2 regions of the Aliiglaciecola sp. genome follow, and region 2 is predicted to be linked to the other one. Evidence: riboswitches for the same ligand, from Rfam matches in the RefSeq annotation. Region 2 holds a riboswitch; the other holds the start of a gene.
The links. A riboswitch is a leader RNA that binds a small molecule or an ion and turns the genes downstream of it on or off. The one in region 2 is predicted to bind cobalamin.

Region 1: it holds a riboswitch for cobalamin, as region 2 does, so the genes downstream of both, ABJV04_RS09950 (ABC transporter ATP-binding protein) here and ABJV04_RS00215 (TonB-dependent receptor) in region 2, are expected to answer to the same signal.

What each region holds. Positions count from the first base shown of each region.
Region 1 covers NZ_JBDWYG010000038.1:168,850-184,613, reverse strand. Annotated here, with positions in the region: gene ABJV04_RS09985 (Na(+)-translocating NADH-quinone reductase subunit C) at 1-30, opposite strand, end outside; gene ABJV04_RS09980 (NADH:ubiquinone reductase (Na(+)-transporting) subunit B) at 20-1,228, opposite strand; gene ABJV04_RS09975 (Na(+)-translocating NADH-quinone reductase subunit A) at 1,232-2,572, opposite strand; gene fabV (enoyl-ACP reductase FabV) at 3,053-4,231, opposite strand; gene ABJV04_RS09965 (TRAP transporter substrate-binding protein) at 4,391-5,488, opposite strand; gene ABJV04_RS09960 (TRAP transporter large permease subunit) at 5,508-6,866, opposite strand; gene ABJV04_RS09955 (TRAP transporter small permease subunit) at 6,866-7,399, opposite strand; cobalamin riboswitch at 7,542-7,671, shown strand; gene ABJV04_RS09950 (ABC transporter ATP-binding protein) at 7,845-8,663, shown strand; gene ABJV04_RS09945 (iron ABC transporter permease) at 8,656-9,684, shown strand; gene ABJV04_RS09940 (cobalamin-binding protein) at 9,693-10,589, shown strand; gene ABJV04_RS09935 (BolA/IbaG family iron-sulfur metabolism protein) at 10,662-10,985, opposite strand; gene ABJV04_RS09930 (alpha-ketoglutarate-dependent dioxygenase AlkB) at 11,132-11,746, opposite strand; gene ABJV04_RS09925 (methyltransferase) at 11,771-12,910, shown strand; gene ABJV04_RS09920 (peptidylprolyl isomerase) at 12,923-13,522, shown strand; gene ABJV04_RS09915 (GNAT family N-acetyltransferase) at 13,517-14,047, opposite strand; gene ABJV04_RS09910 (GGDEF domain-containing protein) at 14,044-15,183, opposite strand; gene epmA (elongation factor P--(R)-beta-lysine ligase) at 15,358-15,764, opposite strand, start outside.
Region 2 covers NZ_JBDWYG010000007.1:36,895-52,658, reverse strand. Annotated here, with positions in the region: gene ABJV04_RS00270 (ExeM/NucH family extracellular endonuclease) at 1-709, opposite strand, end outside; gene ABJV04_RS00265 (DUF3016 domain-containing protein) at 1,036-1,563, opposite strand; gene ABJV04_RS00260 (beta-propeller domain-containing protein) at 1,865-3,892, opposite strand; gene ABJV04_RS00255 (MipA/OmpV family protein) at 4,093-4,971, shown strand; gene ABJV04_RS00250 (DUF3019 domain-containing protein) at 4,971-5,372, shown strand; gene ABJV04_RS00245 (response regulator) at 5,369-6,073, shown strand; gene ABJV04_RS00240 (ATP-binding protein) at 6,104-7,357, shown strand; gene ABJV04_RS00235 (hypothetical protein) at 7,410-7,781, opposite strand; gene rutR (HTH-type transcriptional regulator RutR) at 8,195-8,866, shown strand; gene ccoG (cytochrome c oxidase accessory protein CcoG) at 9,007-10,440, shown strand; gene ABJV04_RS00220 (serine/threonine protein kinase) at 10,437-11,420, shown strand; cobalamin riboswitch at 11,463-11,689, shown strand; gene ABJV04_RS00215 (TonB-dependent receptor) at 11,759-13,621, shown strand; gene ABJV04_RS00210 (thiol:disulfide interchange protein DsbA/DsbL) at 13,768-14,421, shown strand; gene ABJV04_RS00205 (DsbA family protein) at 14,451-15,071, shown strand; gene ABJV04_RS00200 (SulP family inorganic anion transporter) at 15,688-15,764, opposite strand, start outside.

The DNA of each region.
Region 1 (15,764 bases), on a different contig from region 2:
GCCTAAGGTTTCTTTTTTCTTATCCGACACGAGCAACCCTCCGCTTAATGTTACTTTGAGCCACGAAATAATCGAATAGTGGCGCCCATAAATTTGCAAATAATATGGCTAGCATAACCCCTTCAGGGAATGCTGGGTTAAGGACACGAATCATCACTGTCATAAACCCGATTAAGAAACCATATGCCCACTTAGCTTTGTTGGTAAACGAAGCTGATACTGGGTCAGTTGCCATGAAGAACATACCAAAGGCCAAACCGCCAGTTACCATATGCCAGTACCAAGGCATAGCGAACATTGGGTTAGTACTGCTGTCTACAAAGTTCAATAGGGATGCAAAGAAAGCAACACCTAAAAGCACACCCAACACAATGCGCCAAGAAGCAATACGCATGTAAATAATAAAGAGTCCGCCAAGCATTATCGCAAGGGTAGATACTTCACCTACAGAACCTGGGATGTTTCCGAAGAAAGAATTCCACCATAGGTCCATATTGGTATAGTCCATCTCACCAGATGCAGCTTTACTTAACCAAGTTGCACCAGAGTATCCATCTGCAGCAACCCAAATTTGGTCACCAGAGATTTGCGCCGGATAGGCAAAGTATAAGAAAGCACGACCAGACAAGGCTGGGTTTAGGAAGTTACGACCTGTTCCACCGAATACTTCTTTGGCAATTACCACACCGAAGGTGATACCTAAAGCAACTTGCCATAAAGGAATAGTGGCTGGTAGCGTCAATGCAAAGAGCACTGAGGTAACGAAGAAACCTTCGTTTATTTCGTGTTTACGCACAGATGCAAATAACACTTCCCAAAAACCACCAACAATAAACACAGTGGCGTAAATAGGAAGAAAGAAACAAGCGCCGTAAGACATCATGCCTAACCAGCCTGTGCCTTCTACACCAATTTGACCACCCAAGGCAGTAAACAAATTAGCCTGCCAAATATCAGGTAATGTGCCAGCGCCCAGCAATAAAGCTTCATGAGCTTGAGCACCTACGTTATACATACCGTAAAACATAGCTGGAAAGGTTGCCATCCAAACCATGATCATGATGCGCTTAAGATCAATGCTGTCACGAACATGTGTTGATGCTTTGTTTACTTTACCTGGCGTGTAAAAGATAGTTGCTGCAGCTTCATAAAGCGCATAAAACTTTTCATATTTACCACCGGCTTCGAAATTCGGTTCTATTTTTTCTAAATAGGCTTTTAATCCCATGACCTAACCCTCTTTCTCAATGGTGGTGAGACAGTCACGTAGAATAGGTCCGTAGTTGTATTTACCCGGACAAACATACGTACACAACGCCAAATCTTCTTCGTCAAGTTCTAAGCAACCTAGAGTTTGAGCACTATCGGTATCACCAGAAATAATGTCACGAAGCAACAGAGTTGGTAAAATATCTAGCGGCATAATGCGCTCATAGTTACCGATTGGCACCATTGAACGATCTGAACCGTTAGTCGACGTTGTCATATTAAATAATTTTTTAGGTGACAAATGTCCAAGATAAGCACGAGTAACAGAATGCATATCACTACCTGGCGCTAACCACCCTAAGAATTTTTTCTCATGGCCTTCAGGCAACAAAGAAATCTGGGTGTGATAACGTCCCAAGAAACCGTGAACACCGTGGGCGTTTGTGCCCATTAACACTGAACCTGAGATAACACGAACATCATCACCTTCAGTTTCGCCAGCAGTTAATTGCTCAGTATCAGCACCAAGAATGGTACTTAGCAAACGAGGGTTTTTAGCAGCTGGACCGCCAAGTGCAATAACACGTTGGTTGTTTAACTCTCCAGATGTAAACAACGCACCAAACGCCATAACATCCTGATAGTTAATTGACCAAACTGTTTTGCTCGCACCAACAGCGTCTAAAAAGTGAATATGTGTGCCAGCTAAGCCCGCAGGGTGTGGTCCAGCAAACTCTTCTACTTCAACCTTAGTTGAACCAGTAGGAATGTCAGCACCAGGAGCCTTACAAACGTAAACCGAACCTGTGGTAAGTTGTTTCAAAACAGCTAAACCGTTTTCAAAATCGGTTTTACGCTGTGCAATCACAACTTCAGGATCAGCCGCCAACGGATTGGTATCCATAGCAGTGACAAAAATTGACTTTGGTTCACTTCCCAGTGCAGGTACTTTGCTGTAAGGACGCGTTTTTAAGGCGACCCACAAACCTGACTTAACCAAATTCTCTTCAACTTTTTCGCGAGCAATTGAACTCAATTGACTAGCTTCATATTTGTCGAAGGTTTCATGCTCATCACCAGCTAGTTCAATTACCACAGATTGCAAAACACGTTTTGCTCCGCGATTAACTTCAACTACCTTGCCCGCTGCTGGCGCAGTAAAGAGAACACCAGGATTCTTTTTGTCTTCAAAAAGAGCCTGACCTTTCTTAACTACATCGTCTACCTGAACAAACATGGTAGGACGCATGCCAACATATTCTTCCCCCAATACAGCCACGCGTGTGATGCTTGGGCCGTTTTGAATTGTTTGGTTAGGAGCCCCCTTAATAGGAAGGTCTAACCCTTGCTTGATTTTTATCATATGCAACCGCAGTCTTGTAAAAATAAAATTAAAGTGAAAGAAATATCAATTTTGAATTCTGCTTAAAAGTGCGAAAAATGACGACATCCGCAGTTTCGCTTGAAAACTCAAAGGTGATCTTACTTATCTACTATTTTTGTCTTTTGTTGAGTGTGAATCCTTAACCAGGTGAACACAGAAATAACTTCCGTATTGGTCCACACCTCGCAAGAGAATGATTGAGCAAATGAGCTACTTATGAACTAAATAAGGCAACTCATGTCAGTAAACTCTGGAATTTTAGCATTATTCCACCGGTTTACGCTACGCTATTTACGGCTAAATAGGGATTTTCCGTATATTAATTAAGGTTTTTCTAAATATAGTGCAATTTATGAGCAGTGCTGAATTTTTTTAAGACCCCTTAAAAATATTAAAAACCCTAACACGCGAACGTTAATTAGGGTTTGATATACCATTTAATAGGAGTCTAACGATCTTCTACCACTCAACTAAAGGATTGATATCCTGTTCGTAATCAACACCTTCAATGTCAAAACCAAATAACTTCAAAAACTCATGGTGATAACCAGCGTAATCACTCAGTTCATGGAAATTATCTTGGGTAACTTGATCCCACAAACCTTTGATAACGGCTTGAGTTGCTTCATTCGTTTCTTTTCCATCCATACGAAGTCTATTGTCTTCGTCAGTTTCAGGAGCATCAGCTAATAATTTTTGCTGGAACAAGCCGGTGATCTGTTCGATACAACCTTCGTGGGTCCCTTCCTGCTTCATCACTTTGTAAATTAATGATATGTACAAAGGCATCACAGGAATGGCCGAACTAGCTTGGGTTACCAACGCTTTTAGCGATGAAACATAAGCAGAAACATTTTTGTCACTGTGCTGCTTAATAATTTCACTGGCTGCACGATCAAGGTCTTCTTTGGCTTTACCAATAGTCGCCTGACCGTAGATAGGCCAAGTTAACTCTTTACCAATATAGGTATAGGCTGTTGTTTTGCAATTTTCTGCCAACAAATCAGCTTCGGCTAAAGCATTCAACCAAAGCTCCCAATCTTCACCACCCATAACTTTAATCGTATTGGCAATTTCGTCTTCGTTTGCAGCTTCTAATTCAATTTCGTGGATCAGATCTTTATCAGTATCATAGGTTTTGGTTTTATAGTTTTGTCCAACCGGCTTTAGAGTAGACTTATACACTTCACCAGTTTCTGGATCGGTTCTGCGAGGAGAAGCCAAACTGTAAATGACCAAATCAACCTTACCTATGTCGGCTTTAAGAGTTTCAATCACTTGTTGTTTGATTTCATTGGAAAATGCATCACCGTTTATGGTTTTTGCATAAATACCAGCGTCTTTTGCTTGCTGATGAAATGCAGCCGTATTATACCAACCCGCAGTACCAGTTTTTCTCTCTGTAGGTGGTTTTTCAAAACAAACACCAAGGGTTTTGGCTCCATAACCGAAAGTCGATACTATGCGAGACGCAAGACCGTAGCCAGTTGAGCACCCCAACACTAGAACGTTTTTGGGTCCTTCTCCTAAATCTCCCTGACTTTTAACATATTCGATTTGTTCTTCAACACTCGCAGCGCAACCAACAGGATGAGCGTTAGTGCAGATAAAGCCACGTACCTTGGGCTTAATTACCATAGTCTATTTTCCTCAAAAATTTTTCCGAACATTTTAAACAGCCGTTTAACTATCAAAACCCAATCACAAACAAGATTTATAAAGGCGTAAGTATAGCTTTCACTGAATAAGCTTCTATTGTAATAGGCATTGCCATAACAACAAATCTGAACAGCTAATTTATTTTCTCTCTTGTCGATTATTATAATATTCCATTTCAGAAAGTTGATGGTATTTAGATACCCCTTCCTGGAATTTTTGGTAAGACGCATAAATTTTAGCAAACGTAGGATCGGCAGCGGATTGCTCCTGCATCACCTCAATGCTAGCGGCATGCAGAGCTACAATGACATCTTTAGGAAGAGGACGCATATCAACGCCATGGGTTTCAACCAGTGCTTGTACAGCATCATTATTTGCTGCCGTATACTCGTCCCACATATCTTGATTCACTGCTCTAGTGGCTACCTCAATTATTGCCTGTAGATCTTCAGGCAAAGATTCATATGCGCTTTTGTTAACAATAAACTCTAAACTAGCCCCAGGTTCATGCCAACCTGAGTGATAATAATACTTTGCCGCCTTATAAAGTCCGAATGATAAATCGTTGTATGGGCCAACCCATTCTGTCGCATCTATGGCACCAGATTGCAAAGACGTAAATAACTCACCGCCGGTCAGGGCCACAGGAATACCACCCAATTTTTTAAGAACCTCAGCCCCTAAACCTGGGATACGCATTTTTAAACCTTGCAAATCTTCCACGCTATTAATTTCTTTTTTGAACCAACCTGCGGTTTGAACACCAGTATTGCCACCAGCAAACGGAATTAAATTAAATGGTGCATAGAGTTCACGCCACATTTCTAAGCCACCACCATAGTGCAGCCAAGCATTAAATTCAGTGGCATTCATGCCAAAGGGGATAGCTGTAAAAATTTGTGCAGCTGGCGCTTTACCTTTCCAATAATAAGAACCTGAATGTCCCATTTCAGCGGCCCCACTGGAAACAGTATCAAACACTTCAAACCCCGGAACCATTTGGCCCGCACCAAAGACTTTAATTTTTAAGCGGCCGTTAGACATGCGCTCAACGTTTTTAGCAAATGTTTCAGGGGCTCTACCTAACCCAGGAAAATTTTTCGGCCACGAAGTGACTAATTTCCATTCATAGGTCTGCTCTGAGGCACTAGCACCAGCATCTGAAGATGACTTGCCACCGCAGGCGGTAACAGCAATGATGCTAAAAAGTAATGAGACAAGTTTTAAGGTTTTCATTTCAATAAATCCATAAGGGTCACAACATAGAAGGCAGCCACGTTACCAGATCCGGCCAAATAGCCAAGCCTATTAATAATAGCAATTGAATAATAATAAAGGGTATCACGCCTTTATATATTTGAGTGGTCTGAACATTAGCAGGCGCGACTCCGCGCAAATAGAACAATGCAAAACCAAAAGGTGGCGTCAAAAACGAAGTTTGCAAATTCACCGCAATCATTATACCTAACCAAATAGGATCGACGCCCATAGCTAACAAAACTGGCGCAATGATAGGCACCACAACAAAAGTAATTTCGATAAAATCGAGAATAAAGCCAAGTAAAAAGATCACTACCATTACTAACAACACGGCACTGAATGTGCCTCCAGGTAGCTGTTCAAAAAAGTGCTCAATTAACTCTTCACCACCAAAGCCTCTAAACACTAAGGAAAATATTGAAGCACCAATGAGAATCAGAAACACCATAGAAGTTACTCGAGTGGTGCTTAACATGACTTCTTTTAACTTGTTCCAATCAACTTGTTTTTGCACTAAGCCCAAAATAAGAGCGCCTGCAGCTCCCACTCCAGCGGCCTCAGTGGGCGTTGCAAATCCCCCTAAGATAGACCCCAAGACCACAAATATGAGGATAAGTGGCGGTAACAAGGCCCCAGCTAAATTAACCGATACTTGTGATTCACGCTGTTCCTCGCCTATGGTTTTATCGATATGGCGGTTAGCAAACAACACCACATAGAGTAAATACATCCCTACCAAAATCATGCCTGGCACTAAGGCACCAATAAATAAATCCCCGACAGAAACCGAATCAGGGGAGAATATCCCCATATTGAGTTGAGCCTGCTGGAATGCGCTTGATAACACATCACCTAACAAAACCAAGGCAATTGAAGGAGGGATAATCTGCCCTAAGGTACCGGTTGCACAGATCGCCCCAGTAGCAAATGAGGGAGAATACCCTTGTTTTAACATGGTAGGTAATGACAACAAGCCCATGGTAACTACGGTAGCGCCGACGATACCGGTGCTGGCTGCTAACAACATACCAACCAAAACCACAGAAATTGCTAAGCCTGAGTTCAATCTACCAAAGACTTGTCCCATGGCGATTAATAGTCTTTCAGCAACTTTGGATTTTTCTAACATGACGCCCATAAACACAAATAAAGGCACGGCAATCAAAGTTTGATTGGTAACTATGCCGTAGAGTCGGCTAGGCACAGCATGCAGGTAAGCGGTATCAAAAACGCCAAATAAAGCGCCACCGCCGGCAAATATTAAAGCGGTACCCGCTAAGGTGTACGCAACGGGATAACCCAGTAATAAGGTTAAACAAACAACTAAAAACATTATCAGTGAGAGGTATTCCATTATTTACCCTCTGTAATTGCGTTTTTAGGATGATTCAACCAGACATTAATATTACGAATTAACTCTGAAATTCCCTGCAAAACCATAAGACCGGCGAACAACAGTATGAAGGTTTTAAGTAAAAAGACAGCAGGTAAACCACCAGCTGCCTGTGAGTCTTCCATTATGGCCCAAGAAGATGTCACGTAGTCCCAGCAAATTATTAATATAAACAGATTCACCGGCAGCATAAAAAATAGAGTACCAAAGGTATCGACTTTAGCTTTTTTAACCTTATCAAACCCACTGTAAAAGATGTCGACTCGAACATGTTCGTTAACCCGTAACGTATGAGCACTGCCCAATAAAAAGACACAGGCGTGCAAATACATAACAGATTCCTGCATCGCAACCCAACCAATATCAAAACCATAACGTAGCACCACAATTAACAATGTGATTAACGCCATAAATAACGTAAACCAGCTTACTAATTTGCAAATATTATCGTTAAAAACGTCAATGGTCCGCGATAGGGATGCGGCGTTAAACATTTCCATACACCTGTCTAATTATTCTATTTGTACGATATTAAACGTTTTTTTCGCAAATAACGCTAGGGCGCAAGCATAAAGATTGTTATATTTTGGCTATATATTAGATTCGGTTTTTCACTTTATTTAGGAAAGGGATAATTTTATTTCCTGCGCATCAAGTGAAACGAAATGGGAATTTGGTGTAAATCCAAAACTGTACCCGCAACTGTAATTGATAGGCAATATTGTCAGTCATAAGTCAGATACCAGCCAGATCTTCAGCTATATCTTTTTTCTAGCGTGCGGGAATTCACGATCGTCTTGGGTAATCATTTCATTGCGAATCCCCCTATTATCAACATCGTTCATGTCGAATAAATCGATACGAAGGCACGCACTCGACTAACAAAAACCTATCGCCAAACTAGTGCGACTCAGATGAATGGGAAAAACTGTCACAGTAATGCTCAAACTTAACCACCTTAATTACTATATTGACGAAAAGCAGATACTTTCTGATATACAGTTTCAGGCAGAAGAAGGGACAATCATTGGGGTGGTTGGACCTAATGGTGTGGGTAAAACCACTTTGTTAAAGTTAATCTCGGGTCAGTATCCGTCCGAGCAACAGGTATTTTGGCAGGCAACCCCAGTTGAAAGTTTCACTGCAAGTATCCGGGCGAAACAAATAGCGGTGGTGAATCAGTTCAATAATAGTGTCTTCAACCTCGATTTAGAACAAATAGTTAGTATGGGCTTACTTCCCCATCAGTCTATATTTTCTAAAGTATCAGTTGAGCATAAAGCCAGAGTTGCAAAAGCAATCGCGCAAGTGGGTTTGACTGAAAAAAGCGACCAACTGTTTAGCTCTTTATCAGGAGGCGAGCAACAACGTGGGCAAATTGCTAGAGCATTGGTGCAAGGAGCAGGGTTATTTGTTTTAGATGAACCCATAAACCATTTAGATGTGTATTATGAGCATCAAATATTATCTTTGTTGTGCAAAATAGCCAAACAAAACAAAGTTACCATAGTGATGAGCTTACATGACTTAAATCACGCAGCCGACTATTGCGATAAAATTTGTCTACTTGCCCAAGGGCAATTGTTAGCCTTCGGCCCACCCAAACAAGTATTGACAGAACAACGCTTGCAACAGGTTTTCAAAACTCCATGCCAAGTAATTGAAAAGCCCAACAATAACAAAATAAGAATCGAATTTTATCCCCCCAACATCGATATTGAAGAGCCCGCAGATGATATGGGTTTAGCTAATGTCTAAGGGCAAGTGGGGATTTCTAGCCAGTTTTAGCATACTTAGTATCTTGGGAGGCCTATTTTTTGGTGCCGCTGACCTAGATTTACTCAGTGTATTACGCTGTATGGCAAATAGTTGTGAAGCCAATGTTGAAGAGGTTATTTTCTGGCAAGTTCGCTTACCTAGGGTGCTTGTGGGCTTTTTAGTGGGCGCGGGATTAGCCGTTGCCGGGGCGACTTTGCAAAACGTATATCGTAACCCTTTAGCCGATCCCTATTTATTTGGAGTGGTTTCTGGAGCAGGTTTAGGAGCAAGTATTGCAACCCTATTGTTTAATGGTAGTTTGGCCTCACACTCTCCCATTTTTGCGTACCTAGCCCAAATCCCCTTTACTTATGCGTTACCGCTAGCTGCGTTCCTTGGTGCATTTCTGGCAGTCATTATTGTGCAAATTTTGTCTCGAAAACTGTTTGGAAATCGTACCGAACATTTACTTTTGGCAGGCGTGGCGGTGTCATTTATGCTCAGTGCCCTAAGCCACTTTTTATTATTTATGGCGGAACCCTTTGCCGCTAATAAAGTGATATTTTGGTTACTAGGAAGCTTAGCCAATGCGCAAATGTGGTTCGTCTGGATTATGCTTCCTATCGTTACTATTAGTGTTGTTTTACTTTGGCTTTTTGGTCGTCATATGGACGCAATGTTATTAGGTGATGAAAACGCTCAAACCTTAGGAATCAAAGTTGATTCACTGCGTTTACTGGTATTAATCATTTGCGCCGCACTAACATCCTGCATAGTCGCATATTGTGGTGGTATCGGCTTTGTTGGGTTAATGATCCCGCATATTGTTAGAGGCTGGTTTGGAGTAACGAGCAGAAATTTAATTGTCGGCTGTGTGTTAGTTGGCGGTAGTTTTTTAATATGGATCGATGTCATCGCCAGGGTGGTTGTGGAAAATCAAGAAATCCCCATTGGGATTATCACATCAGCCATTGGCAGCTTATTTTTCTTATTTGCCCTGCAAAAAAACCGAGGACGCTAATCTTGTCTGTGCCAAACATCAAAAACATTCTGGTGTGTTGTTTATTGGGTTTTCATAGCCTATTGCTATCAACCGCTAATGCCACAACGGTACAGAATTTTGAGCAGGTAAAACAAAACGAACGACAAAATTTTAAAATCATCGCCTTAGCTCCTCATATTGTAGAACTGCTGTTTGACATCGGTGCCGGAGAGCAAATTATTGCCACGGGTTCATATGCCGATTATCCAGAACAAGCCAAAACCTTACCGCGGGTCGGTGATCATAGTCGTTTGCAAATTGAAAAGATTTTGCAGTTAAAACCCGATCTGGTAATCGCATGGAAAAGTGGAAATCCACTTGAGGATTTGGATCGGTTACAACAATTTGGTATTCCAGTGGTTTATTCTGACCCAAAAACCTTAGAAGATGTCGGAAAAGAGTTGCTGATGCTTGGTGATCTAACCGGTAGACAAACTCTAGCAAAGCATCGTGCAGACACTTATTTAACACAATTGGCAAAACTAAGGCACGATTTTGCTAATCAAACACCGGTAAGCGTATTTTTCGAAATTTGGCCTGCTCCCCTGCAAACCATTGCGGGTAATGCTTGGCCCCAACAACATTTAAACACCTGCGGTGCCATCAACATTTTTGCTGAACTAGATAATGACTATCCTTCAGTATCCCTTGAGCAAGTCATTAGCAAAATGCCGCAAGCCATTATTCAACCTAAATCAAATAAGCAGTCAGTCAATAAATTATATAATTGGCAAAAGTTTAGTTTTTTGCCTGCCGTACAGCACGGTTTCATCTTTCGTCCAGACGCCGATAAGCTCTTTCGAATGACCACCCGAGTATTAAGTGAGGTTGAAGTTTTGTGTAAGCAAATTCAGCAGACTAGGCGAATTTATCAGCAGGAGTGATTATCTGACATCCCCTTTACGATATTAAGGCGTGCCCTTGAAAGGAATAGGCACACCTAGATACAAACTGTTTTACGATGCGGCTTGCTTCATCCCACCTAAACAATTAGGTGAGTCTGGCGAGTTACCGTATAAGTTTTGCCATTCTTCTCCGGTGTAAGTATGTAACGCCAATGCATGAATTTGCTCAGCAAGTTCCTCTTTGAGCACAGCGTTTACCGCTCTATGGCGATTAATTAAACGCTTACCTGCAAACTCAGGCGTAACAAGAACAACTTTAAAGTGTGTCTCGGACCCTTTAGGTACGTTGTGCATAAAGCTTTCGTTAATAACCTCCAAATGCGCCGGATTGAAATGCGATAGCAACTTCTTTTCAATATTATTTTGGATATTCATTGTGTGGTTCCTTTGTGTGTCCAACTATAAATTTAGCCTGTTCACGGAAAATTAAAAAACTATTTTTTCATATTTTTGACTAAGTGATTGAGTCAATTAGATATAATTTCCAATCCATGAAGAAGGTGTTTTTATAACGTCTACACTTATTTAATTATGTTACGAAAGGTAAGATTTATACGGCCGCCTACTGACTGACTGCGTTTAGGCAAACTGTGTTGCCAAAATTGTTGAGTATTTCCCGCCATAAGTAACAAGCTGCCATGTTGCAGTGCTAACCTCACCTTTTGACCAGTTTGCATATGTTTAAAATCAAAATCGCGAGTTTGGCCTAAGGTCACAGAGGCTATTGTGGGCTGGTAGCCCAACTCTGTTTCATTATCAGCATGCCACCCCATACTATCTTGACCATTTCGATACCAATTTGCTAAAACCGAATTAAACTCAGTTTTACAAATTTGCGCTAACGAATCTTTTAGTTGGCGTAATTCATTGATCCAGGGATTAGGTACCATGGTCAACCCAGAATATTGATAACTTGCTTGTTGGTCACCGTACCACGCTTGTAAACGGGGAATCGCAACCTTACGACCATAGACCTGAATTGAATCTTGCTGCCAAGCTAATTTAGCCTGTAAATTCTGATATAATTCACTGGCGGTATCTGAATCTAAAAAGTCGGCTTGATAATGCACTACAGCATCTTGCATCGGCATTTGACTCAGACCGACTTGGTGGGATGAAAATAAATCCTGTTGCATAAAACTTACGTGAATCCTGCTGAAATGAATACTAGCTTTAACTTTTTAGAAAAGTCCCTGGAATTATACCGCTATCCAAAGCGAATTACTCACCCTAGTTGGCAAGCATGGGATGCAGCAGATGAATTGCTTCTCGCTCACATTCAACAAAGCCAAGAAAATATCGAGCAAGCTAGCATTGTTGTCCTAAATGACGATTTTGGTGCCTTGAGTTGTTGGTTAAACGAAGCCAAGGTTCACCATGTGAGTGATTCTCTAGTTTCTCAGTTGGCATGTAAACAAAATATAGAACTTAATGGCTTAGACAAGGCTCGAATTACGTATATCGATAGTCTCGCACCCATGCCTCAAGCTCCAGACTGGGTGGTGATTAAAGTCCCAAAAACCTTGGCCTTGTTAGAACATCAGTTAATTCAATTGCAAACCGTGGTTTCACAGAACACGAGAATAATAGCTGGCGCTAAAGCGAAATTGATACAAAAATCCACCTTAGCACTGTTTGAAAAGTATTTGGGCAAAACCCACACATCCTTAGCTAAGAAAAAAGCGCGTTTAATCTTTTGTGAACCTGATCTGGCAATCCAACAAAAGCCCTCGCCCTACCCTAGCGTTTGGAAGATGCAACAAGAACCTTTTACCATTAGCAATCATGCCAATGTATTTGCGCGTCAGCAAATTGATATAGGTGCCCGTTTATTAATTGATAATTTGCCCGATTGCACCGCTAAAACTGTGGTCGATTTAGGTTGTGGGAACGGTGTTTTAGGATTATGTATTCTTAAACGCTATGCGGATGCCCAAGTGATTTTTATGGATGAGTCTTATATGGCGGTGGCATCTGCGAAACTGAATGTGCAAAATAATTTACCCGAAGAGACGCATCGCGCACGTTTTATTGTCAGCAACTGCATGGAAGAATTGGAAAATAACCCACAAGTTGATAAGGTAATTTGCAACCCTCCTTTCCATCAACTGAATACGATTACAGATCATATTGCCAATCAAATGTTTGAGGATGCACGCTCAGCGCTGAAAAAGGGGGGAGAATTGCGGATAATCGGCAATCGACATTTAGAATATCCACAAAAACTAAAACGCCTGTTTGGTGGCTATAACGTCATTTCGAGTGACAAAAAATTTAGTATTTTATCTTCGCTGAAGTAGAGAGTAATTATCATGAAAAAGGCTTTGTTCACCCTAACATTAATCTTCGTCACTTTTTTAGTCCAGGGCAAACCCAAAGACGATGGTTCACAAATTCAACCGGATAATTATTACCCAAGAGTAATGATGCATACCACCATGGGTGACTTTGTTGTCGAACTAGATAGATCTAGAGCGCCCATTACGGTTAATAACTTTTTACGTTATGTGGATAAACGTAGTTTTGAAGGTACAATTTTTCACAGAGTGATAGCCGACTTTGTAGTGCAAGGTGGTGGTTATGATAAAGACTACAAAGATTTATCTAAATTTCCTGATATCTATAACGAAGCCGGAAACGGTTTAAAGAATCGCACCTATACCATTGCGATGGCCCGTTCAAATGATCCCCATACCGCGAACCGTCAATTTTATTTCAATTTAAATGATAATGAGAGTTTAGATCCTGGTAGAAAATGGGGTTACGCTGTATTCGGTTATGTAACAGAGGGCACAGATATTTTAGACGCCATATCTCAGGTAGAAACTCAGTATGACGCCATTGTTGGTTGGGCTGATGTGCCCATAGAGCCGGTACTATTAAACAAAGTGACGATTTTACCCCCCCTATAATGCTTCCGGCTTGGTGTAGGTAAAGAGTTTTGTATCTACACCTTGGTGTTGAATAACCTTAGTAAATTCAAACCCCAATCGTTCAATTAGATTAATTGATTGCGTATTTTCTGGCGATATCATTGCATGCACGGTTTTTAAACCTAGACGCTTACAATCCGCTGATAAGACTCCACCACAGGCCTCTAAGGTTAATCCTTTGCGTCTAAATTCAGGCAAAATAGCATAGCCAATATCGGGGTATTCAAGAAAGGGTCTTTTTAACATTCCGCAGATACCCATGGGGCGATTTTTGCGGTTATCGCAAAATACGTACAGTCCATAACCATTTTCTCGATAAGAGACAAAGGGCCCATTTTCAATAAATTCACGTGCATCTGCTTGATTGTGAATATTACGGTCACCTATATGCCGGATCCAATCCGGATCATTAACCAAATCTAGGATAAAATAAGCTTCTGCTAGGGTGACTTTACGGATATTTAAACGCTCAGTTTGAGCTACTAGGGTACCTTTACAATTCATGAACCTGGTGCATCATTTGGTTGTGAAAAAACACTACGGACTTTATTTTTGCCAGCCTTTTTAGCAAGGTACAAAGCTTTATCCGCTTTTTCTAATAGAGCCATAACGCTCTCTCCTTGCATTGAAGTAAGACCAACACTAATAGATATATCGCAATCTAATTTTTGACTATTGATTGTTCGAACTTCATCGCGCATTCTGTCTGCAATTTGAAGAGCATTATTTTGATTAGTTTCAATTAAAATCACTAAAAACTCATCGCCGCCCATTCTACCAACATAATCAACATCGCGAACGTGTTTTTTAATGCTAGTTGAGATATCGATTAGTATTTGGTCACCAAAAACATGTCCAAAGCCATCATTAATTTGCTTGAAGTTATCCACGTCAATCATCAGTAAAGATAAAGAATGGTCAAAGCGCTCACTCCGTGCCATTTCTCTTTTAAGGGCACTATCAATGGCTCGGCGATTCAGTAGTTTGGTTAAGTGATCTTGTTGCGAAAGGGTTTGTAATTGCTTATTCGTATTAGTTAAGGAATAAATGGTTTCAAAGCTTTTCAATCTGGTTTTTTCGACCAAATGGGCAACCGCAAAACACCCTAAAACGCTACTAAAAGCGATGCTAATGTGAGGCCATAGATCAATGGAATCTGTGCCCCAAATAAGCCCAACAAGCAGTCCAGCAAAAGCCACCACAAGAATACTCAAAAGATAACTTAGGTAACCTTGGAGGGAACAGCACAGTAACACCATAATAATCGTAAAAGGCGCAATCCCCTGACCATCATTCACACTTAGCAGAGACCAAAAAACACCTACAGTGGCAAAAAATATTGAGAAAATAATTTCAATGGCATTGCCAAAAGAGAGTAACTTTGGAAAACGTTGTAATTTGCTTAATAGAAATGCATTGGTCAAAGCAAATAGAAATGACACTAAGTACAACAAAGTATATGGAATATTGGCAGCAAAAAGCACGCCTTCTCCCAGACGAAAATGACTTAGTAATTGGATACCAAAAACTACAGATGCCAAATAAGAAAAGTAAATGGCGTACTGAATGTTATTGGAATTACTTTGTACCAAATATTCCGCTAGAAAAGCAGGCTTTGGTTTGGGAAAAAGTTGTGACATCAATCCACTCGTCAAATCGAAACCGAAAAACACTCACATTCATTGGTATATAAACTAAGTAATAAGTGTTAGTGCGTCGATTAAAAATCCTTCAAATTCAGTTTAACAAAAATGTGAAGGCATACCATGTATTTTGTTAACTTTGACGATTAAATTTTAGTTTAGATTGTTGAACTATGCATTTCCAATTGAAAAACTCATGACTTGGTCGATGTTTTGAACCTCACAAGCTAACATCACTAATCTATCCACACCTAGGGCAACCCCTGAACAATCAGGTAAACCGTTTTCCATCGCAGCCATCAAATGCTCATCTAAACCTACTTCAGGCAGACCAGTTTGCTGGCGAACCTGATTATCGTTTTCAAACCGTGACAATTGTTCCTTAACATCAGTTAATTCGTAATAGCCGTTTGCAAGCTCCAACCCTTTGAAATAAATTTCAAATCGTTCCGCCACACGAGGATCGTCCTGTTTTATGCGAGCTAGAGCTGCTTGTGACGCTGGAAAATCAGTTAACGCCACAGGTTTAACAAGGCCAATTTTAGGTTCTACAACTTGACTGCAAAGCAATTGTAGAA
Region 2 (15,764 bases):
TAGAAGTAGAACCATTCTCCACTTCAGTAATAACAGTTGCATAATAGCTGGCGTCATTAAACTCAGCGGCATCGGCAACTTTATCTAAATCTGGGCAGTTAAAACAAACGCCCTCTAGGCTGCCTGTATCATCACCGCCACCGTCATCGCCGCCACCATCATCGCCACTACCAAACGTTTGGCCTGTATTGACTGCACTAAAGGTATTAGCGCTAGCACTTTGCCATGTAAAGTCAGCGTAAACAGTACCTGAACCAGAAAGCTGCAATGAATCACCAACAGCTGTACTGCCACTTTCTGAAACACCGATATTAATGGATGTCATGCCATCGGCAACACCACCTGATGCAGTCAGAGAGCCTTCGTAGCTAATGAATTGTTTCACCGTATTGCTAGCATCAACTAGCGCAATAGCGTCAGGACCATTTTGAATACCATTAGATGGATAAGAAACCGTTAAGGTACCAAAACCGTCTTGTTGATTGGGTATGCTGCCGCTTAATGAAGTTGTTCCGTAGGCTGAATTATTACTGCCGTTATATAAAACTAAACTCCATCCTGTTAAGTCAGTGCCTGCAGGACCAGCAACTTCAATTGCTTCGCCGGTATCAGAACTAACATTATCGTAATGAAATTCGTTGATGAATACGTCTGCATGAGCAAAAGGTGCACACACAAGCGCCAGCAACGCTGGATACTTAACTTTCATAGCCTCTCCTAACCTGAGTACTTAGAATGCCATTTAATGGCTTATAATTTGTTATTTTTATTGGGCTGAGCCCTTTATAGTGGTGGTCGGATGGTATTGTCTATGTGTGACATTAACATGACAAACTGGACCTTTTTCCGTCAATGATATTGTCAGAAACAGGTCAGTAATTCAACGGAATAAAAAGGTCTAGAAACCTATTGAGGGTAATATTATTTCACAAGGAAATTAGTGAAATAATTGTTTCATGTTGATTTTAAAGGATTATTCAAATAAAAAACCTGAACAAATGGTCAGAAAAAAACCGCCAAATGGCGGCTTTTTTTTCATTTTTTGGCAATTAAATCTGGAAATTCATCTTTGAACCATTCTTTAATCATTTTCTTTTCATATCGTAGTGAGTCATTTCTTGATAAGAAATTAGCATTATCCATAAAGGTCATATCTTTCAATTTCACCTCCTCTGCCGAATGCAAAACCACACCATTGGTATCTGTTAGAGAGTAAGAGAAGGTCATTCTTGGGATGTCGAGTTGCTTCACTACTCTCACTTCACCGCCACCTGTACCCATGCCAACAAAAGCAGATGGCCAAACTTCACCAGCCAAGTCCAGATCTGTCACAGTGATGGACAGTTTTTGCCCATCGGGTAAATCCTCAGCGAGCTCATTAATATACTCTTCAAGATGACTAAAGGTTTGCTCTCTGAATTTAGTTCGCGATTGTAGTGTGGGTTTAACATCTCGAAACTCTTTCGGGTTTTCCCATGTAATTTCCACATCGGCTTTGGCATAACTGAAACAAGAAGCCGTTGTTGCAACCATAGCAAACAGTGTTAATGACAATTTTTTCATTATTAAACTCCTTAGATTAAGTTAAACAATCAGTATTGTTACAGTTTAAACCCCATTTATGAACGTTCACTGAATAGCCCGTTTACTTAAATAATTCCATGCCTATTTATTTAACCCAATTCACTGTATGAAAAATAGACGGATAAAGCAATTAAACTCTATGCTACAAAAAAATAGACAGGGAAAGTACCTAAAATGTTCCCAATACAATCCCACTGCTAAAATAAAAAATAGCCGCCTTAATAAAAAGACGGCTCTTAAGGCCTAATACCCCGACTCAGAGGGCATTACATGGACAGCCTTAAAAAGGTCCGGTTACGGCACTTGGGTTTTTCCAAAGCGCTTGCCAAACGTGATTTCCATGGAAGAAATACACGTAATCCCCTTGGATAACACTGCGATCTTCACCAGAATAACTATAGTCGTTAGCACCATCATCCGCTTTGACATTCCCTAACCATAACAACTCCGGCGTTGTACTCTTCGATTCAACTTCAAACAACATCAAACTGTTGTTAGGTACATCAACGACATTGCCTGCAGAGCTGGTATTGATAGAGACGTTCAGTTTCTCCACTGGAAATGCAAATCGATACGAGCCATCAGTTTCTAATACACTTAAGGTTTTATAGTTAAACTCCACAGGTGTATATGCATCCGCGGCTATTATCGACGAAAGTTCAATGGGATGACTGGGGTCACGAATGTCAAACAAGCTTACTTTCATTCCAACGGGCTCAGCAGGTGGTGGAGAAAGCATTACCTCTGCAACCTCCTCAGATTTGGACTGATTATCTTCATTGTTAGTTGTTTCACTATTAGTAGGCAGATCTTCAATCTGCACCTGTTGCCCAACACCCAACAACAAACCATTTTGCAGAGGATGCAAATAACTAGAAAATCCTGGTATTTCCAAACTCCCGGCAATAAAAGGGGCGGTGTTGTCGCTCAAATCAACCACATAGAGGGGATCGATACTTTCGAAAGTCACTATGTATGCTTTATCATCAATAAATCTCACTGCATAAATATCTTCTCCAGGTTTACCAATCGCTTCGCTTTGAATGTCATTGGGCAAACTCGCAACAGCAGTTAATTGATTGCCATTTTGAGTAAGCACACTGAGTTGATGGGCAACAGGGGAAACTGAGTTATCTGTGGTGACTACCCGCAGATAATCGTCACTTTCATCAATTTTGAACAAAGGATCACTGCGCCAACTCAAAATACCATTAACCTCACCGGAAGCCTGATAGCTCATATTCGCCAAACTAATTTTATGGAATGCCGTTTGTTGATCTTTAATACTGCTGGCTAGATAGATTGACTGTTCAGACATATAGAGTAAGTAGGCTTGAACACTCATACAGATGGATTGGTTATCGTTTGGGTTATCTATATTGATTCTGGTTACTGATAATATCTGCCCATAACCGTCATTTTCGGTAGCCGCTTCAGGTACATAACATTCAGCCATGTGATTCAATGTATTGGAATGACCGTCAATATCCAATTGCGGCATCAATTCATCGGAAGCGAACTCCGTGACTTTTTGGTAGTTGGTGAGTTTATCTTCATCAGTAGTGGCAAAGGGATGAAGCCCATCGATATAAGGCACATAACTACTGGCAATATAAAGCTGATTATCAATGCGTCGAGTTGCAAGCAGTGAACCGTCAAAAGTAAGTAGGTTTTCTGAACTAGCATTCTGTGGATCGCTAACATTAAAGATTTGAATACTAAATTCCTGTTCTACCGGCTCCCAAGGCGCAATGGCTAGAACATGAATAGGATAAATAGGCGATTCAGAGCTTATTGTAACTAGGCGATTTTGGTATAAATAAATACCGACAATATCGTCATTTTCTCGTGTTAATTGAAGACTATCTAGACGACTTAGGGTCTCGTTAGCCTGTCGCTGAACAATACCTATTTGCGCTGGGTTTTGATTTTCATCGGATGCAAAGGAGGAATTTGCCAGATAGAAAGTTTGTCCATCATATTTAACTCTATCGGCCTCATCTACGCCACTTTCTATGGTATTAGTTGTTGAAAAATTGCTGCTTCCCACAGTAGGGCTTGATATATCCTCTGCAGACACATAATCAGCGCTATCTAAAGATGCGGCATAAATACCATTTTTAATATAACTTTCGGCTTGCCCTGAACCTTGCACTAAAGGTCCATTAAACCCTGTAGCTTGATTAACCTGAGGAGGTTTATTGTCAATCTCCTTGGAGGTGGTTTCATCCTTACCTCCACCACCTCCGCACCCAAAAACGAGTAGGGCTGTAGACAAACAAATTAGTGCAACTTTATGTCCATACATAGCAAACACCTATAATTAAATCTTGAGACATTTATTGAACTAATCCTAGTCGTTGAATTTGCCATTTTCTATTGCGAATTTGGCAATAATTGTGAATATTTGTAACCCTAAGATGTAGGTTTGTAAAAGGTCTGTTAACCTTTCAATATTGAGGGAATATTTGCTTAATAAAATTGGGCTTACGAAAGGTTGAAAACAGGGTGTTTAAACACTATCTGATATACGTCATATTTTTCATTACAGTGGGCTTTGCAAGCCCTACTTTGGGCTGTGATACATCTAAAAACTGTATTCAAGAAGGCGAATGGGATGTTGGCTTAGCCCTAGGAGTAGGCTTACGCACCAACCCGTTGGTCGACGGCGATAACTTCCCCAACCTAATTTTGATTGATATAGCTTGGTATGGCGAACGGTTTTATTTTGATAATGGAGAAGTTGGTTACCAATGGCAGCAATCCACAAACTTTGGCGTTGAGAGCTATCTAACCCTAGATAGAGAGAAGACATTCTTTGAACTCTGGCATCCTGGTAATCTCACTGTCCCAGCGGTCATCCCCTCCTCCCCTTCGGTGGACTCTCCCGATAAAGGCTCAGGCGATGATCCCCCTCCTGAGGATTTAAGGCTATCAGTAAATGAAATAAGTGACCGAAATTGGGCTATTAATTTCGGTACTCGATTGCATTATTACTATGGTAATCACGAAATTAGTTTCTCTATTGAAACCGATGCGAGCAATGTTCACCATGGACAAAAAGCGAATCTATCCTATCAATATTTTTGGGCTAGCGATGACTGGCAATTTATATTACGCCCCAGTTTAATTTGGAAAAGTGCAAAGTTAGCCAACTATTATTATGGAATTAACGAAAAAGATACTATTGAGCCCAATTTCCATTATTCAGTCTCGTCTGGAATACAACCAGGAATATCCTTTCTATATACTAAAAAAATTAATGAACAATGGCACTGGGTAAGCAACCTAGCATTTCGCAAGCTTCACTCTTCAATGGTCAAAAGTCCCATTGTTGAGGAGAATAATGTAACTAATGTATTTTTAGGTGTGGGGCGTCGATTTTGATGAAACACCTCGAATCCAAAACTATATTAATTTACTTTTTCATGCTGACTTTCATGTTACTTGCCTATTTGCCAAAGGCATGGAGCAACTCTCCTAGTTGGCATGTTCAGCCAAAAGTGTGCATCGTAGAAAATCTAGGTGATACCTGCGAAATGGTGTTAACCATGCATTTTAAGAATCTAGCACCAGGGGCTTACTGTTACTATCAAGGGCAAACGCCCTTAAACTGTTGGACAGACGCTCCTCCAGAGAAAACACTTGTTATTCGCTTTATAGAAGAAACGACCTTGTACCTTAAATCGCAAGATGGCAGCGTGATTTTATCCCACACCATGGACATCAAAGCGAGGGCCAACAAGAAGCAAGTTAGACGTGTAAGGCAACCTTGGAGTCTATTTTGAGCAAACGTATTCTACTGATTGAGGATGATAAACGGCTAAGTCAATTGATGGCTAATTTTCTAAATCAGCAAGATTTTGAAGTCCAGTGTTTATATGACTCCGTTAATTTGTCCAGCACCATGGAAACATACAAACCTGACATTATTATTCTGGATATTATGCTACCAGGGGAAGACGGCTTTGAATTATGCAAAACTTTGCGTAAAACCTTTACCGGTCCGCTGCTATTCGTGACCGCAAAAAGCTCTGACTTTGACCAAGTGTTAGGGTTAGAGCTTGGGGCTGATGATTATGTAATTAAACCGGTTGAACCCCGTGTATTGTTAGCTCGGATAAATGCCTTGTTAAGGCGCAGCGAAACACAAAGCAGTGATACGCTGTTCCAAAGCGACCAATTGCGTTTTGGAAAGTTGAAAATAAACCGCAATTCTCGACAAGTGCTTTTGTCAGATGAACTCATACAACTGACTAGCCATGAATTTGATATGTTGTGGAAATTAGCCAGTAACCCATCTAAATTGGTTGAACGTGAGACCTTATACAACGAGTTAATTGGTCGTGAGTACGATGGTTTAGACCGTTCAGCGGATGTGCGTATTTCTCGTTTACGTAAAAAGCTACGAGATAATCCGCAAAATCCTTACAAGATCAAAACAATTTGGGGCAAAGGCTTTTTCTTCGTTCCTGACGCTTGGGAGTAACCCAATGTTAAACACACTTCCAGCCTCAATATGACTCGCTTATTTTTAAGTTTATATATATTTATTGCCCTGTCCCTTATTGCGCTGAGCGCTTTACTTAATCATGTATTTTTTAATGACGACGCCGTAAATCAAAGTGACGCAGCGTTAATTAATTCACTTACAGTTTTGCAGCAACGAGGTGGGATCACAGCCAAAGACCTAGATAAAAGCTTATTTTCAGTGAAAACGTTGAATATGGGCGATATGGCATGGAACGCAGAAGAATTAGCTAAGCTAGAAAAGCAATTACCCATCGTTTTGTTTGATGACCAAAATGGTACGCAAATTTACTTCCAATCAACTGATGCTAAGTTACTTGAGATCACTCTGTTACATAATCAAACCAGTAGTAGCAAGTACTTACTTTACAGTGGCTTATTTTTCTTTTTATTAGCAGGTTTAATTGCGCTTTGGTTATGGCCCTTATGGAAAGATCTTCTGCAACTAAAACAAACCGCAACTCGCATTGGTCCTAGTGGAGATTTTCCCCCCATTGATATTGAGCGTACGTCGGTTGTTTATCCCATTGCCATTGCATTGAACGACTTAGGTAATCGTGTACGTGAATTATTAAACACACAACGAGAGTTAACTGGTGCGGTGGCCCACGAATTCAGAACGCCGTTATCACGTTTAAAATTCGCCATTGCGGCCCATGACTATGATGAGTCTGGTCCTTGGACTGAAATGAATAAAGATATTGATGAATTAGAAAAGTTAGTTCAAGAAATGTTGAGCTACACCAGTATGGAAGTACAACAGCCAGAATTGAATATTACTGAAATCCCCCTTCTCACCTTATCTAGACTACGCATCGCCTATTTACAAAAAAGCATCCCACAGCACATTAAAATTGATATTGTCGGTTCAGAGTCTACTATTTTAGGTGATGAGCACTTCATCGAAAGAGTTATAGATAACCTTATTAACAACGCCAGTCGATACGCCCACTCGACGATTAAAGTTGATGTTTCCGAAAATTCGAAAGGTATATTATTGCGTATGGAAGACGACGGTTTAGGTGTGCCTGAAATTTATCGAAAACGTATTTTCGAGCCCTTCTTTCGACCTGATAATAGCCGAGATAGAAAACGAGGTGGAGCCGGATTAGGTTTGGCGATTATCAAGCGCATAATGCACTGGCACCAAGGTGAATGCTGGGTAGAAAACGCTGAGTTAGGTGGAGCAAGCTTTTGTCTTTTATTCAAAACAACTCGCATAATTAATCCACCTCATAATTAACTTTTACGGTCATTTAACTCAAACGAACAGGCAAAGCTATTTCGATTGAAAACTAAGTGGACTCTTCAGTTTCTAGCAAAGTGGAGTTACTAATGGTGTGACAAACTAGCTCTAAGTTTGAACCATTTACGAAAGGGTTTATTTCACGCTGAACACAATATTTAGCGTGAAAATTGACTAAATTTTCGGAGGTATCCGTAATTTCCAGAATGTAATCACGCTGAAAATCCCGCATCTGATCAGTATAAGGAGCTAAAGAATAACGCACCTCTTTAAGCTGCGCTTTTTCCATTTTCATTGATATATCAGTCATTAATTGAGTCAAACTATTTTGCATATCAGATAACAAATACTGGGCGAATGACGAGCGTAGCGCCATAACCAATATCACTATTTCTGCTAAAATAATTAAATACCTAAACATACTTTCACATCTAAACGCGGCAAAATAGCCCCAGAACCAAAATGAACGATTAACTTAGACTAACTAGTCTAAACTTTAAAGGCCTCTGTATTATCCCAGCTTATACAAGAGTCTTTTAATCAATACCCATATAAACAATTACTTAGCTCTTGTTACCCATTAAATGACGGTTCTATTTGCTGCTTCGCAATACCCAATGGCAACTCGAATAATATGAAAAGCCTTGGAGTGTCTAAATCTTGCGGTCTCCTACTCGTTATATAAATCCCTGGACCTCATTTGTGCTTCACTGTGAATACTGTTTATTTGGTAATTAAGTATCGATGGGATTGCTTATTATTAAAAACTTGGTTAAAACATAATGGACAGGGATTAAATTATAATGGGATATGAATAGACAGATGACTTATACAATGCGGAACAAAACATCCAACAAGTCAACACGTGTATCTAGCCCAACAACGCAGAGTAAACGCACCGAAGCAAAACGAAATAAACGTAAAGTGATTTTGCAGGCGGCTCTAGATTTGTTTTCTAGTAACGGTGTACACGGTACAAGTGTTGAACAGATTGCAGAGTTAGCAGAAGTTTCCAAAACAAATTTACTCTACTACTTTGCCAGCAAGGAACAGCTTTATTTAGATGTAATTCAGCAGTTATTAGATGTTTGGCTAAAGCCTTTACAGGGCTTTTCACCAGAACAAGATCCCATCGAAGCTATCTCGAGTTATATTGAAGTGAAACTCACTTTATCCCGAGACAATCCGAAAGAGTCTCGATTGTTCTGTATGGAAGTTGTACAAGGAGCGCCGCTTTTATTTAATCAGCTAGAGTCTCCATTAAGGGCCATTGTACAAGCTAAAGTCGAGGTTATTTCTGGTTGGATAGAAGCAGGAAAGCTAGCGCCAATTGATCCCTATCATTTAATCTTTAGCATTTGGGCCACAACTCAACATTACGCTGATTTTCGGGTTCAAGTGGAGGCAGTGACAGGTCAAAGTTTAGACGACCCCGAGTTTTTTGCAGCTACATTACATAACATTCAATCAATTATACTTAACGGTGTAAGGCCGCAACCCAGTTGAAAGTGCAAAAAAAACAGTTGATTCATTGATCCAGATTAACAATTTGCGGGCAGTCTGTGCGATAATAGGGGGATTAATTACTAACCTATAAAAATTTCGATGTCATCGAGATTTTTAGTAGTCCCGTAAAGGATAATTGAATGAGTGAACGCATTCCAATCAAAGACGTAACCGCAGTAAAAGTTCACCAACCCGAAGCCAGTAAGCATGAAAATGCATACACACCACGAAGCCGCATATATGTCCGAGCAGTTGAAGGTACTTTAGAGACTTTTCGACGCTTTTTCGGACTATTTTTCCTTGGCATTTTTGCACTCATCCCTTGGATTCAATACAACTCAAATCAAGCAGTTTTGTTCGATATAGGCGCCCAGCGTTTTAATATTTTTGGACTTACCTTGTGGCCACAAGATTTAACCCTACTGGCTTGGATTTTAATTATTAGCGCCTTCGCTCTATTTTTTGTCACCACTTTTGCCGGAAGGGTTTGGTGTGGGTTTATGTGCCCCCAAACCACATGGACTTTTATTTATATTTGGTTTGAAGAAAAAATAGAGGGCGCTAGAAACAAGCGAATTAAACTAGATCAGCGCAAAATGGACTTCGACAAGTTTTGGCGAAAAGCTTTAAAACATTTTGCTTGGATAACAGTTGCCTTGCTTACGGCACTAACGTTTGTGGGCTATTTCACCCCCATTAACCAATTGTTTATTGACTTTTTTACCTTCGATGTCAGTTTTTGGGCAGGTTTATCAGTTATCTTTTTTACTGTTTGCACCTATGGAAATGCCGGCTGGATGCGGGAAATCATGTGTACACACATATGTCCCTACGCTAGATTTCAATCAGCCATGTTTGATAAAGACACTTTTACTGTGGCTTATGATCCTACCCGTGGCGAGAAGCGTGGACCGCGCTCAAGAAAAACCAGTCACGAAGAAATCAAACAAAAAGGCATTGGCGACTGTATAGATTGTAACTTGTGCGTTCAGGTATGCCCCACAGGTATCGATATCCGCAATGGTTTGCAATACGAGTGCATTAACTGCGGTGCCTGTGTTGATGCTTGTAACGGGGTAATGGAAAAAATGAATTACCCTAAAGGATTGATTAGTTTTACTTCTGAACATGAACTAGCCGGAGGTAAGACTAAAATATTTCGACCTAAATTAATTGGGTATGCGGTTGTACTATTTATAATGACCTCCCTCTTAACCTATGAAATTATTGCTAGAGTGCCATTAGAAGTCGACATTATCAGAGATCGCAACTCACTATTTAGAGAAACCAACGACGGTCTTATTGAGAACGTATATACCTTAAAAGTACTGAATAAGTCACAAACTGAACACACGTATAAAATTGATGTTGTAGGCTTAGAGGGGAATAAATACATAGGTCCAGACCAAGTCACTGTTGCAGGTGGTGAAGTCTTAAACTTGCCCATAAGCCTTGCTATTGACCCTTATGCGTTAAACGAAACTGTAACAGAATTCCAATTTAAGGTTACTTCAATTGATGGCAACAGCGATCCCGTTGAGATGAGCGAAACTAGTAAGTTCATTTATCGATGAATGACTTAAATGCAACGACCTTTGATTTTGCACAACTCGGCCCTGATACCATTTTAGATGCCATTGAGTCTAAAGGATACTTAGTAGACTCAGGCCTATTGGCATTAAACAGCTATGAAAATAGGGTTTATCAGTTTGTTTGTGATGACAAACGACGCTATGTGGCCAAGTTTTACCGGCCTCAGCGCTGGACTCGAGAACAAATTCAAGAAGAGCATGATTTTGCTCAAGAATTGCATGACCATGAAATCCCTGTAGTGGCTCCCTTACGGACCAAAAGCGCATCATTACACAGTTATCAGGGGTTTTATTTTGCTATATTTCCTTCCGTTGGTGGCCGTCAATTTGAGGTTGATAATCTTGACCAACTGGAATGGATGGGACGCTTTATTGGTCGTATCCACCAAGTGTCAAAAGGCCAGTCGTTTGCTTATCGACCAACGTTTAGTATTCAGGAGCACTTGCTTGAAGCAACAGCAACCCTACACAAAACAGAACTTATTCCGAGCAGCTTGCACACCGCATTTTTCACTATTTTAGAGCAAGTGACAGCGTTAGCGGCGAGCTTATATAAACCCAACTCTTCCATACGTCTTCACGGAGATTGCCACCCTGGCAATATTTTGTGGCGAGACGGTCCAACTTTCGTAGATTTGGATGATTGTAGAATGGGACCCGCCATTCAAGATTTATGGATGATGTTGTCTGGTGATACCTACCAGCAACGAATACAAATGGATACCCTAGTTGAAGCCTACGAAGAGTTTGCTCAATTCGATAGTGGGCAATTAAGCTTAATTGAACCTTTACGCGCAATGCGCATGGTCCATTATATGGCGTGGTTGTCGCGTCGTTGGCAGGATCCCGCCTTTCCTCAAGCGTTCCCTTGGTTTGCAGATGCTAAGTATTGGGAACAACAGATTTTAGCCTTAAAAGAACAATATTCCGCCCTCCAAGAACCAAGTCTGACTTTATTTTAATAACAGAAAGCATAAACCCCTATTCTTTTAAGAACAGATGGATATAATGCTCACCTCTTAGGTGCCACCATCGGTGGTTAAACGGGAAGACAGTGCAATTAGAGTAATATCTGATTTATGCTGACGCTGCCCCCGCAACGGTAAACAAGTGATACCCAAAGGTATTGATGATTAATAAGTTACCACTGTTTGAAAGAATGGGAAGGTATTAATCGAGTCTGTTAAGACACTTGTAAGCCCGGATACCGGCCTGAGACGCATAGGTTTGTGCACAAAACCACAAACTGTCACTCATATGATCTAGTACTCGGGCGGAGTACTTAACAAGGCTAAACAAAATGCAAAATAAAACTACTCTTATAGGGGTAAGCGTTAGCTTGGCTCTAGCATCTTCCAATCTCTATGCTCAATCAAACTCGCCAGAACAACAAGACATTGAAAAGATGACCGTTGTATCTAGCCGAATTCAGTTACCCACTAACCGACTAGCGACCAGTGTTTCTGTGCTAGACGAAAGTGATATTGAAATGCAAACAGCAATCAATGTAACTGAAATTTTGCGTCAAACCCCAAGTGTTGGCGTATCAAATTCAGGCGGTTTGGGTAAGAGTACAGCTGTCAGAATTCGCGGTGAAGAAGCATTCAGAACCAAACTTTATATAGATGACGTAGAGCTAAGCGATACATCTTCTCCACAAGTTGCTCCAATTTTTGATGATGTGTTAATAAACCAATTATCTCGAATAGAGATTTTACGTGGTACTCAAGGGCTTTCTTACGGTGCTGACGCTGGTGGTATTATCAGTATGTACAGTAAGCAACCAGTAAAAGGGTTTGAGGCTAGTGGCACCTTAGCTGCGGGTTCATTTGACACACAAATATTTAATGCTGACATTGCTGCTGGCAACAATAGCGGTTCTTTCTTCTTATCGGCTTCAAAAGTCAAAAGTGACGGTTTTAACGCGAAAACTAGCGATGAAAGTGGCGAGAAAGATGGTTATGACAACCAAAGCGTGCATTTTAAAGGACAGCTGGCCTTAACGGAAAACATCGCGGCGTCTTTAGTGTTTCGAAATGTCGATGCCGAAAATCAATACGATGGTTGCTACGATAATGCCACTTTTGCGCTAATCAACGCCTGTAGCACTGAGGCTGAACAGCAAACATTTCGCGGCGCTGTAAATTATCAAGGGGACAATAGTCAGCATCAAATTGCTTATAATAAAACTGATGTAGATCGAGATTATATTAATAATGGCGAATACGGGTTTAGCAATTCAGGTAGCATCGATAAGTTCGAGTACTTAGGTAGCCTAAACTGGAAGCAGCACGACTTCGTCTTTGGCTTGGAAAAAGAAACCCAGGAAATCGATGGCAATGATTTAAGCCGAGATCAGAAAAGTCTATTCGTAGAATGGCTAGGTCAATTCGACAATCAACTGGCATTCAACCTAGGTTACAGATACGACGATAATGATACCTTCGGTAAACATAATAGTGTGCGCTTAGGTGCGGTTAAAATCGTACCATTTGATTTTGCTGACGTGAAGTTTAAAACCACCTATGGCACCGGCTTCCGCGCACCAAGTATTTATGAACAAAGCTATAACGATGGTCCTTATGCATACGGTGACGCTGCAGGATTGCAATTGGCTGAAGAAAACAGTGAAGGCTTAGATCTAGGTTTTGTCATCGATACCAAAAATGGATTGAGTGCTGAAATGGTCTTTTTCAAACAGTCCATAGAAAACGAAATTGTTTTCGATTTAGCATCTTATCAAGGGTATTTACAATCTAGCGGAGAAAGTAAATCCAAAGGTATTGAAACTAGCCTAGAACAAGTGTTCGCCAACGGATTGAAAGTGTGGGCCAACTATACATACAACGACGCAGAAGACAGTGCTGGTGAAGCTCGCTTGAGAAGACCTAGAAACAAATTCAATGTCGGAGTTAGAAACGCTTGGTTAGACGACAAACTCGCTGCAGAGCTAACATTTAGAAGTGTTAGAAATGCGGTGGATATTGCTGGTGTAGAAATAGATGACTACCAAGTAACAAACTTAACAGCTCGCTGGCAAATAGTTGAATCAGTGAGTGTTAAAGCCGGTGTAAATAATCTTTTTGATGACGATTATCAGGAAGTAAATGGCTTTAATACGGCAGGTCAAAACTTTTTTGTGTCAACCACCATTAGCTTGTAGAAAACTTAAATATACAAAAAACCGCTTCTTGAAGCGGTTTTTTTATGCATTTCATCCGCAGATTATATTCATCTGGCTGATTAACTATACCTAATCTTTTACTAGCTATGATAACCTTTAGCAAATTTTTGAAGGAATTGATTGATATGAAAAAACTATCAACTGTATTTGCGTTATTTATACTGTTATCACTGCAAGCCTGCTCAAAAGAGAGCCCATCGGAACCATCTGCTCCACCAGCTAAATGGAAAGAAGGCACTCACTACCAAATCATTAGTGACGAGGTTTCAGAAGAGCCCGAAGTACTTGAGTTCTTTTCATTCTGGTGTCCACATTGTTTTAACTTTGAACCTATTGTAGAACAGATAAAGCTTAAATTAGATAAAGATGTCACGTTCAAAAAAGTGCATGTAAACTTTATGCGCTTTACTAGCCCAGAAATTCAAGATGCGGCAACAAAAGCCCTGCTAATTGGCAGAAGTATGGACAGAGAAGAAGAAATAAATAGCGCTATCTTTAGTTATATTCATTTACAACGTCAACTGATTACCGGTACGCCAGAGTTACGAAACATTTTCTTAGCCAAAGGCGTTGATAACGGCGAGTTCGACAAAATGGAGACTAGTTTCCAAATTAATAATCTGCTTAAACAAAATAACCAAACCATCGAAACCTATCGTCAGCACTTGAGTGGGGTTCCTAACTTTATTGTAAATGGAAAATATCAAGCAACCGTTGCACAAGGTATGACTAGAGACGATATCGCAGATTTAGTTGTTTGGTTATCTAAACAACGTTAATAACATTACTTTTATAGGATTTTATTTATATGATTTTTAAATTAACGCGCAATTTTTTAATAGCATTTATATGCGCAATTCCAGCTTTAGCCATGGCGCAATCGAAGTGGGAAGAAGGTGAACACTACACTGTAATAAAAGAGATACCGAGCCAAACTAAACAGGTTCGTGAAGTGTTCTCGTTTTGGTGCCCACACTGCTTTACTTTCGAGAGCATAGCAAAAGAACTTAAAGGTAAATTGCCCAGTGATGTGACTTTCACCAAAGCCCATGTGAACTTTATGGGTGGTGCCGAACAAGATACCCAGAATGCAGCGACCAAAGCAATGTTAGCCGCGCGACAATTAGGTGAAGCAGACAAATTTAACACTGCGCTTTTTACTGCTATCCATAAAGAACGCAAAAGCATTGCTTCCATGGATGATATTTTGCAAGTTTATTCTGAAGCTGGCGGTGATAGTGAAAAGTTGAAAAAGCTAGCCAATAGCTATGGAATACGTGGCGCAGTGCGTAAAAATGATAAATTAACCCAAGGGGTCCGCAGCGTTCCAACGTTTATTGTGAACGATAAATACAAGGCAATTTTTGGCGCGAAAATGACGCCAGATGAGTTTGTTGAATTGATTATTTGGTTAACCAACCAATCATAATAGGTTGTTATTCCATGGCCTAAGGGCCATGGAATATATCATACCAACAGCGGCACCTTTCCCCCTCACTTGTAGCATGGCCTTTAGGCCATGGAATATGCCTAAACGTCACCGATACCTTTTACGGGGCTAAAGCACCCGCCTACAACGGAATGAACCATTCCCACAAGAGGCTAAACACCCCAACCTGTAGCATGGCCTTTAGGCCATGGAATATACCTAAACGAAACCGGCATCTTTTACGGGGCTAAAGCACCCGCCTGCAAGGGAATCATCCATTCCCACACGAGGCTAAACCACCTCACCTGTAGCATGGCCTTTAGGCCATGGAATATACCTAAAGGAAACCGACACCTTTCACGGGGCTAAAGCACCCGCCTACAAAGGAATCATCCGTTCCCACAGGAGGCTAAACCACCTCACCTGTAGCATGGCCTTTAGGCCATGGAATATACCTAAACGCCACCGATACCTTTTACGGGGCTAAAGCACCCGCCTACAAGGTAATGATCCATTCCCACAAGAGGTTAAACACCCCAACCTGTAGCATGGCCTTTAGGCCATGGAATACACCTACCTTTCACGGGGCTAAAGCCCCGCAAAAGTTTCGCTGTGCTTAACCTAATTTATCCGAGGCAATGCGATAACGAGGATCTTCATTTACATTCATTTCCACGTAATCCTGTGCTTTGG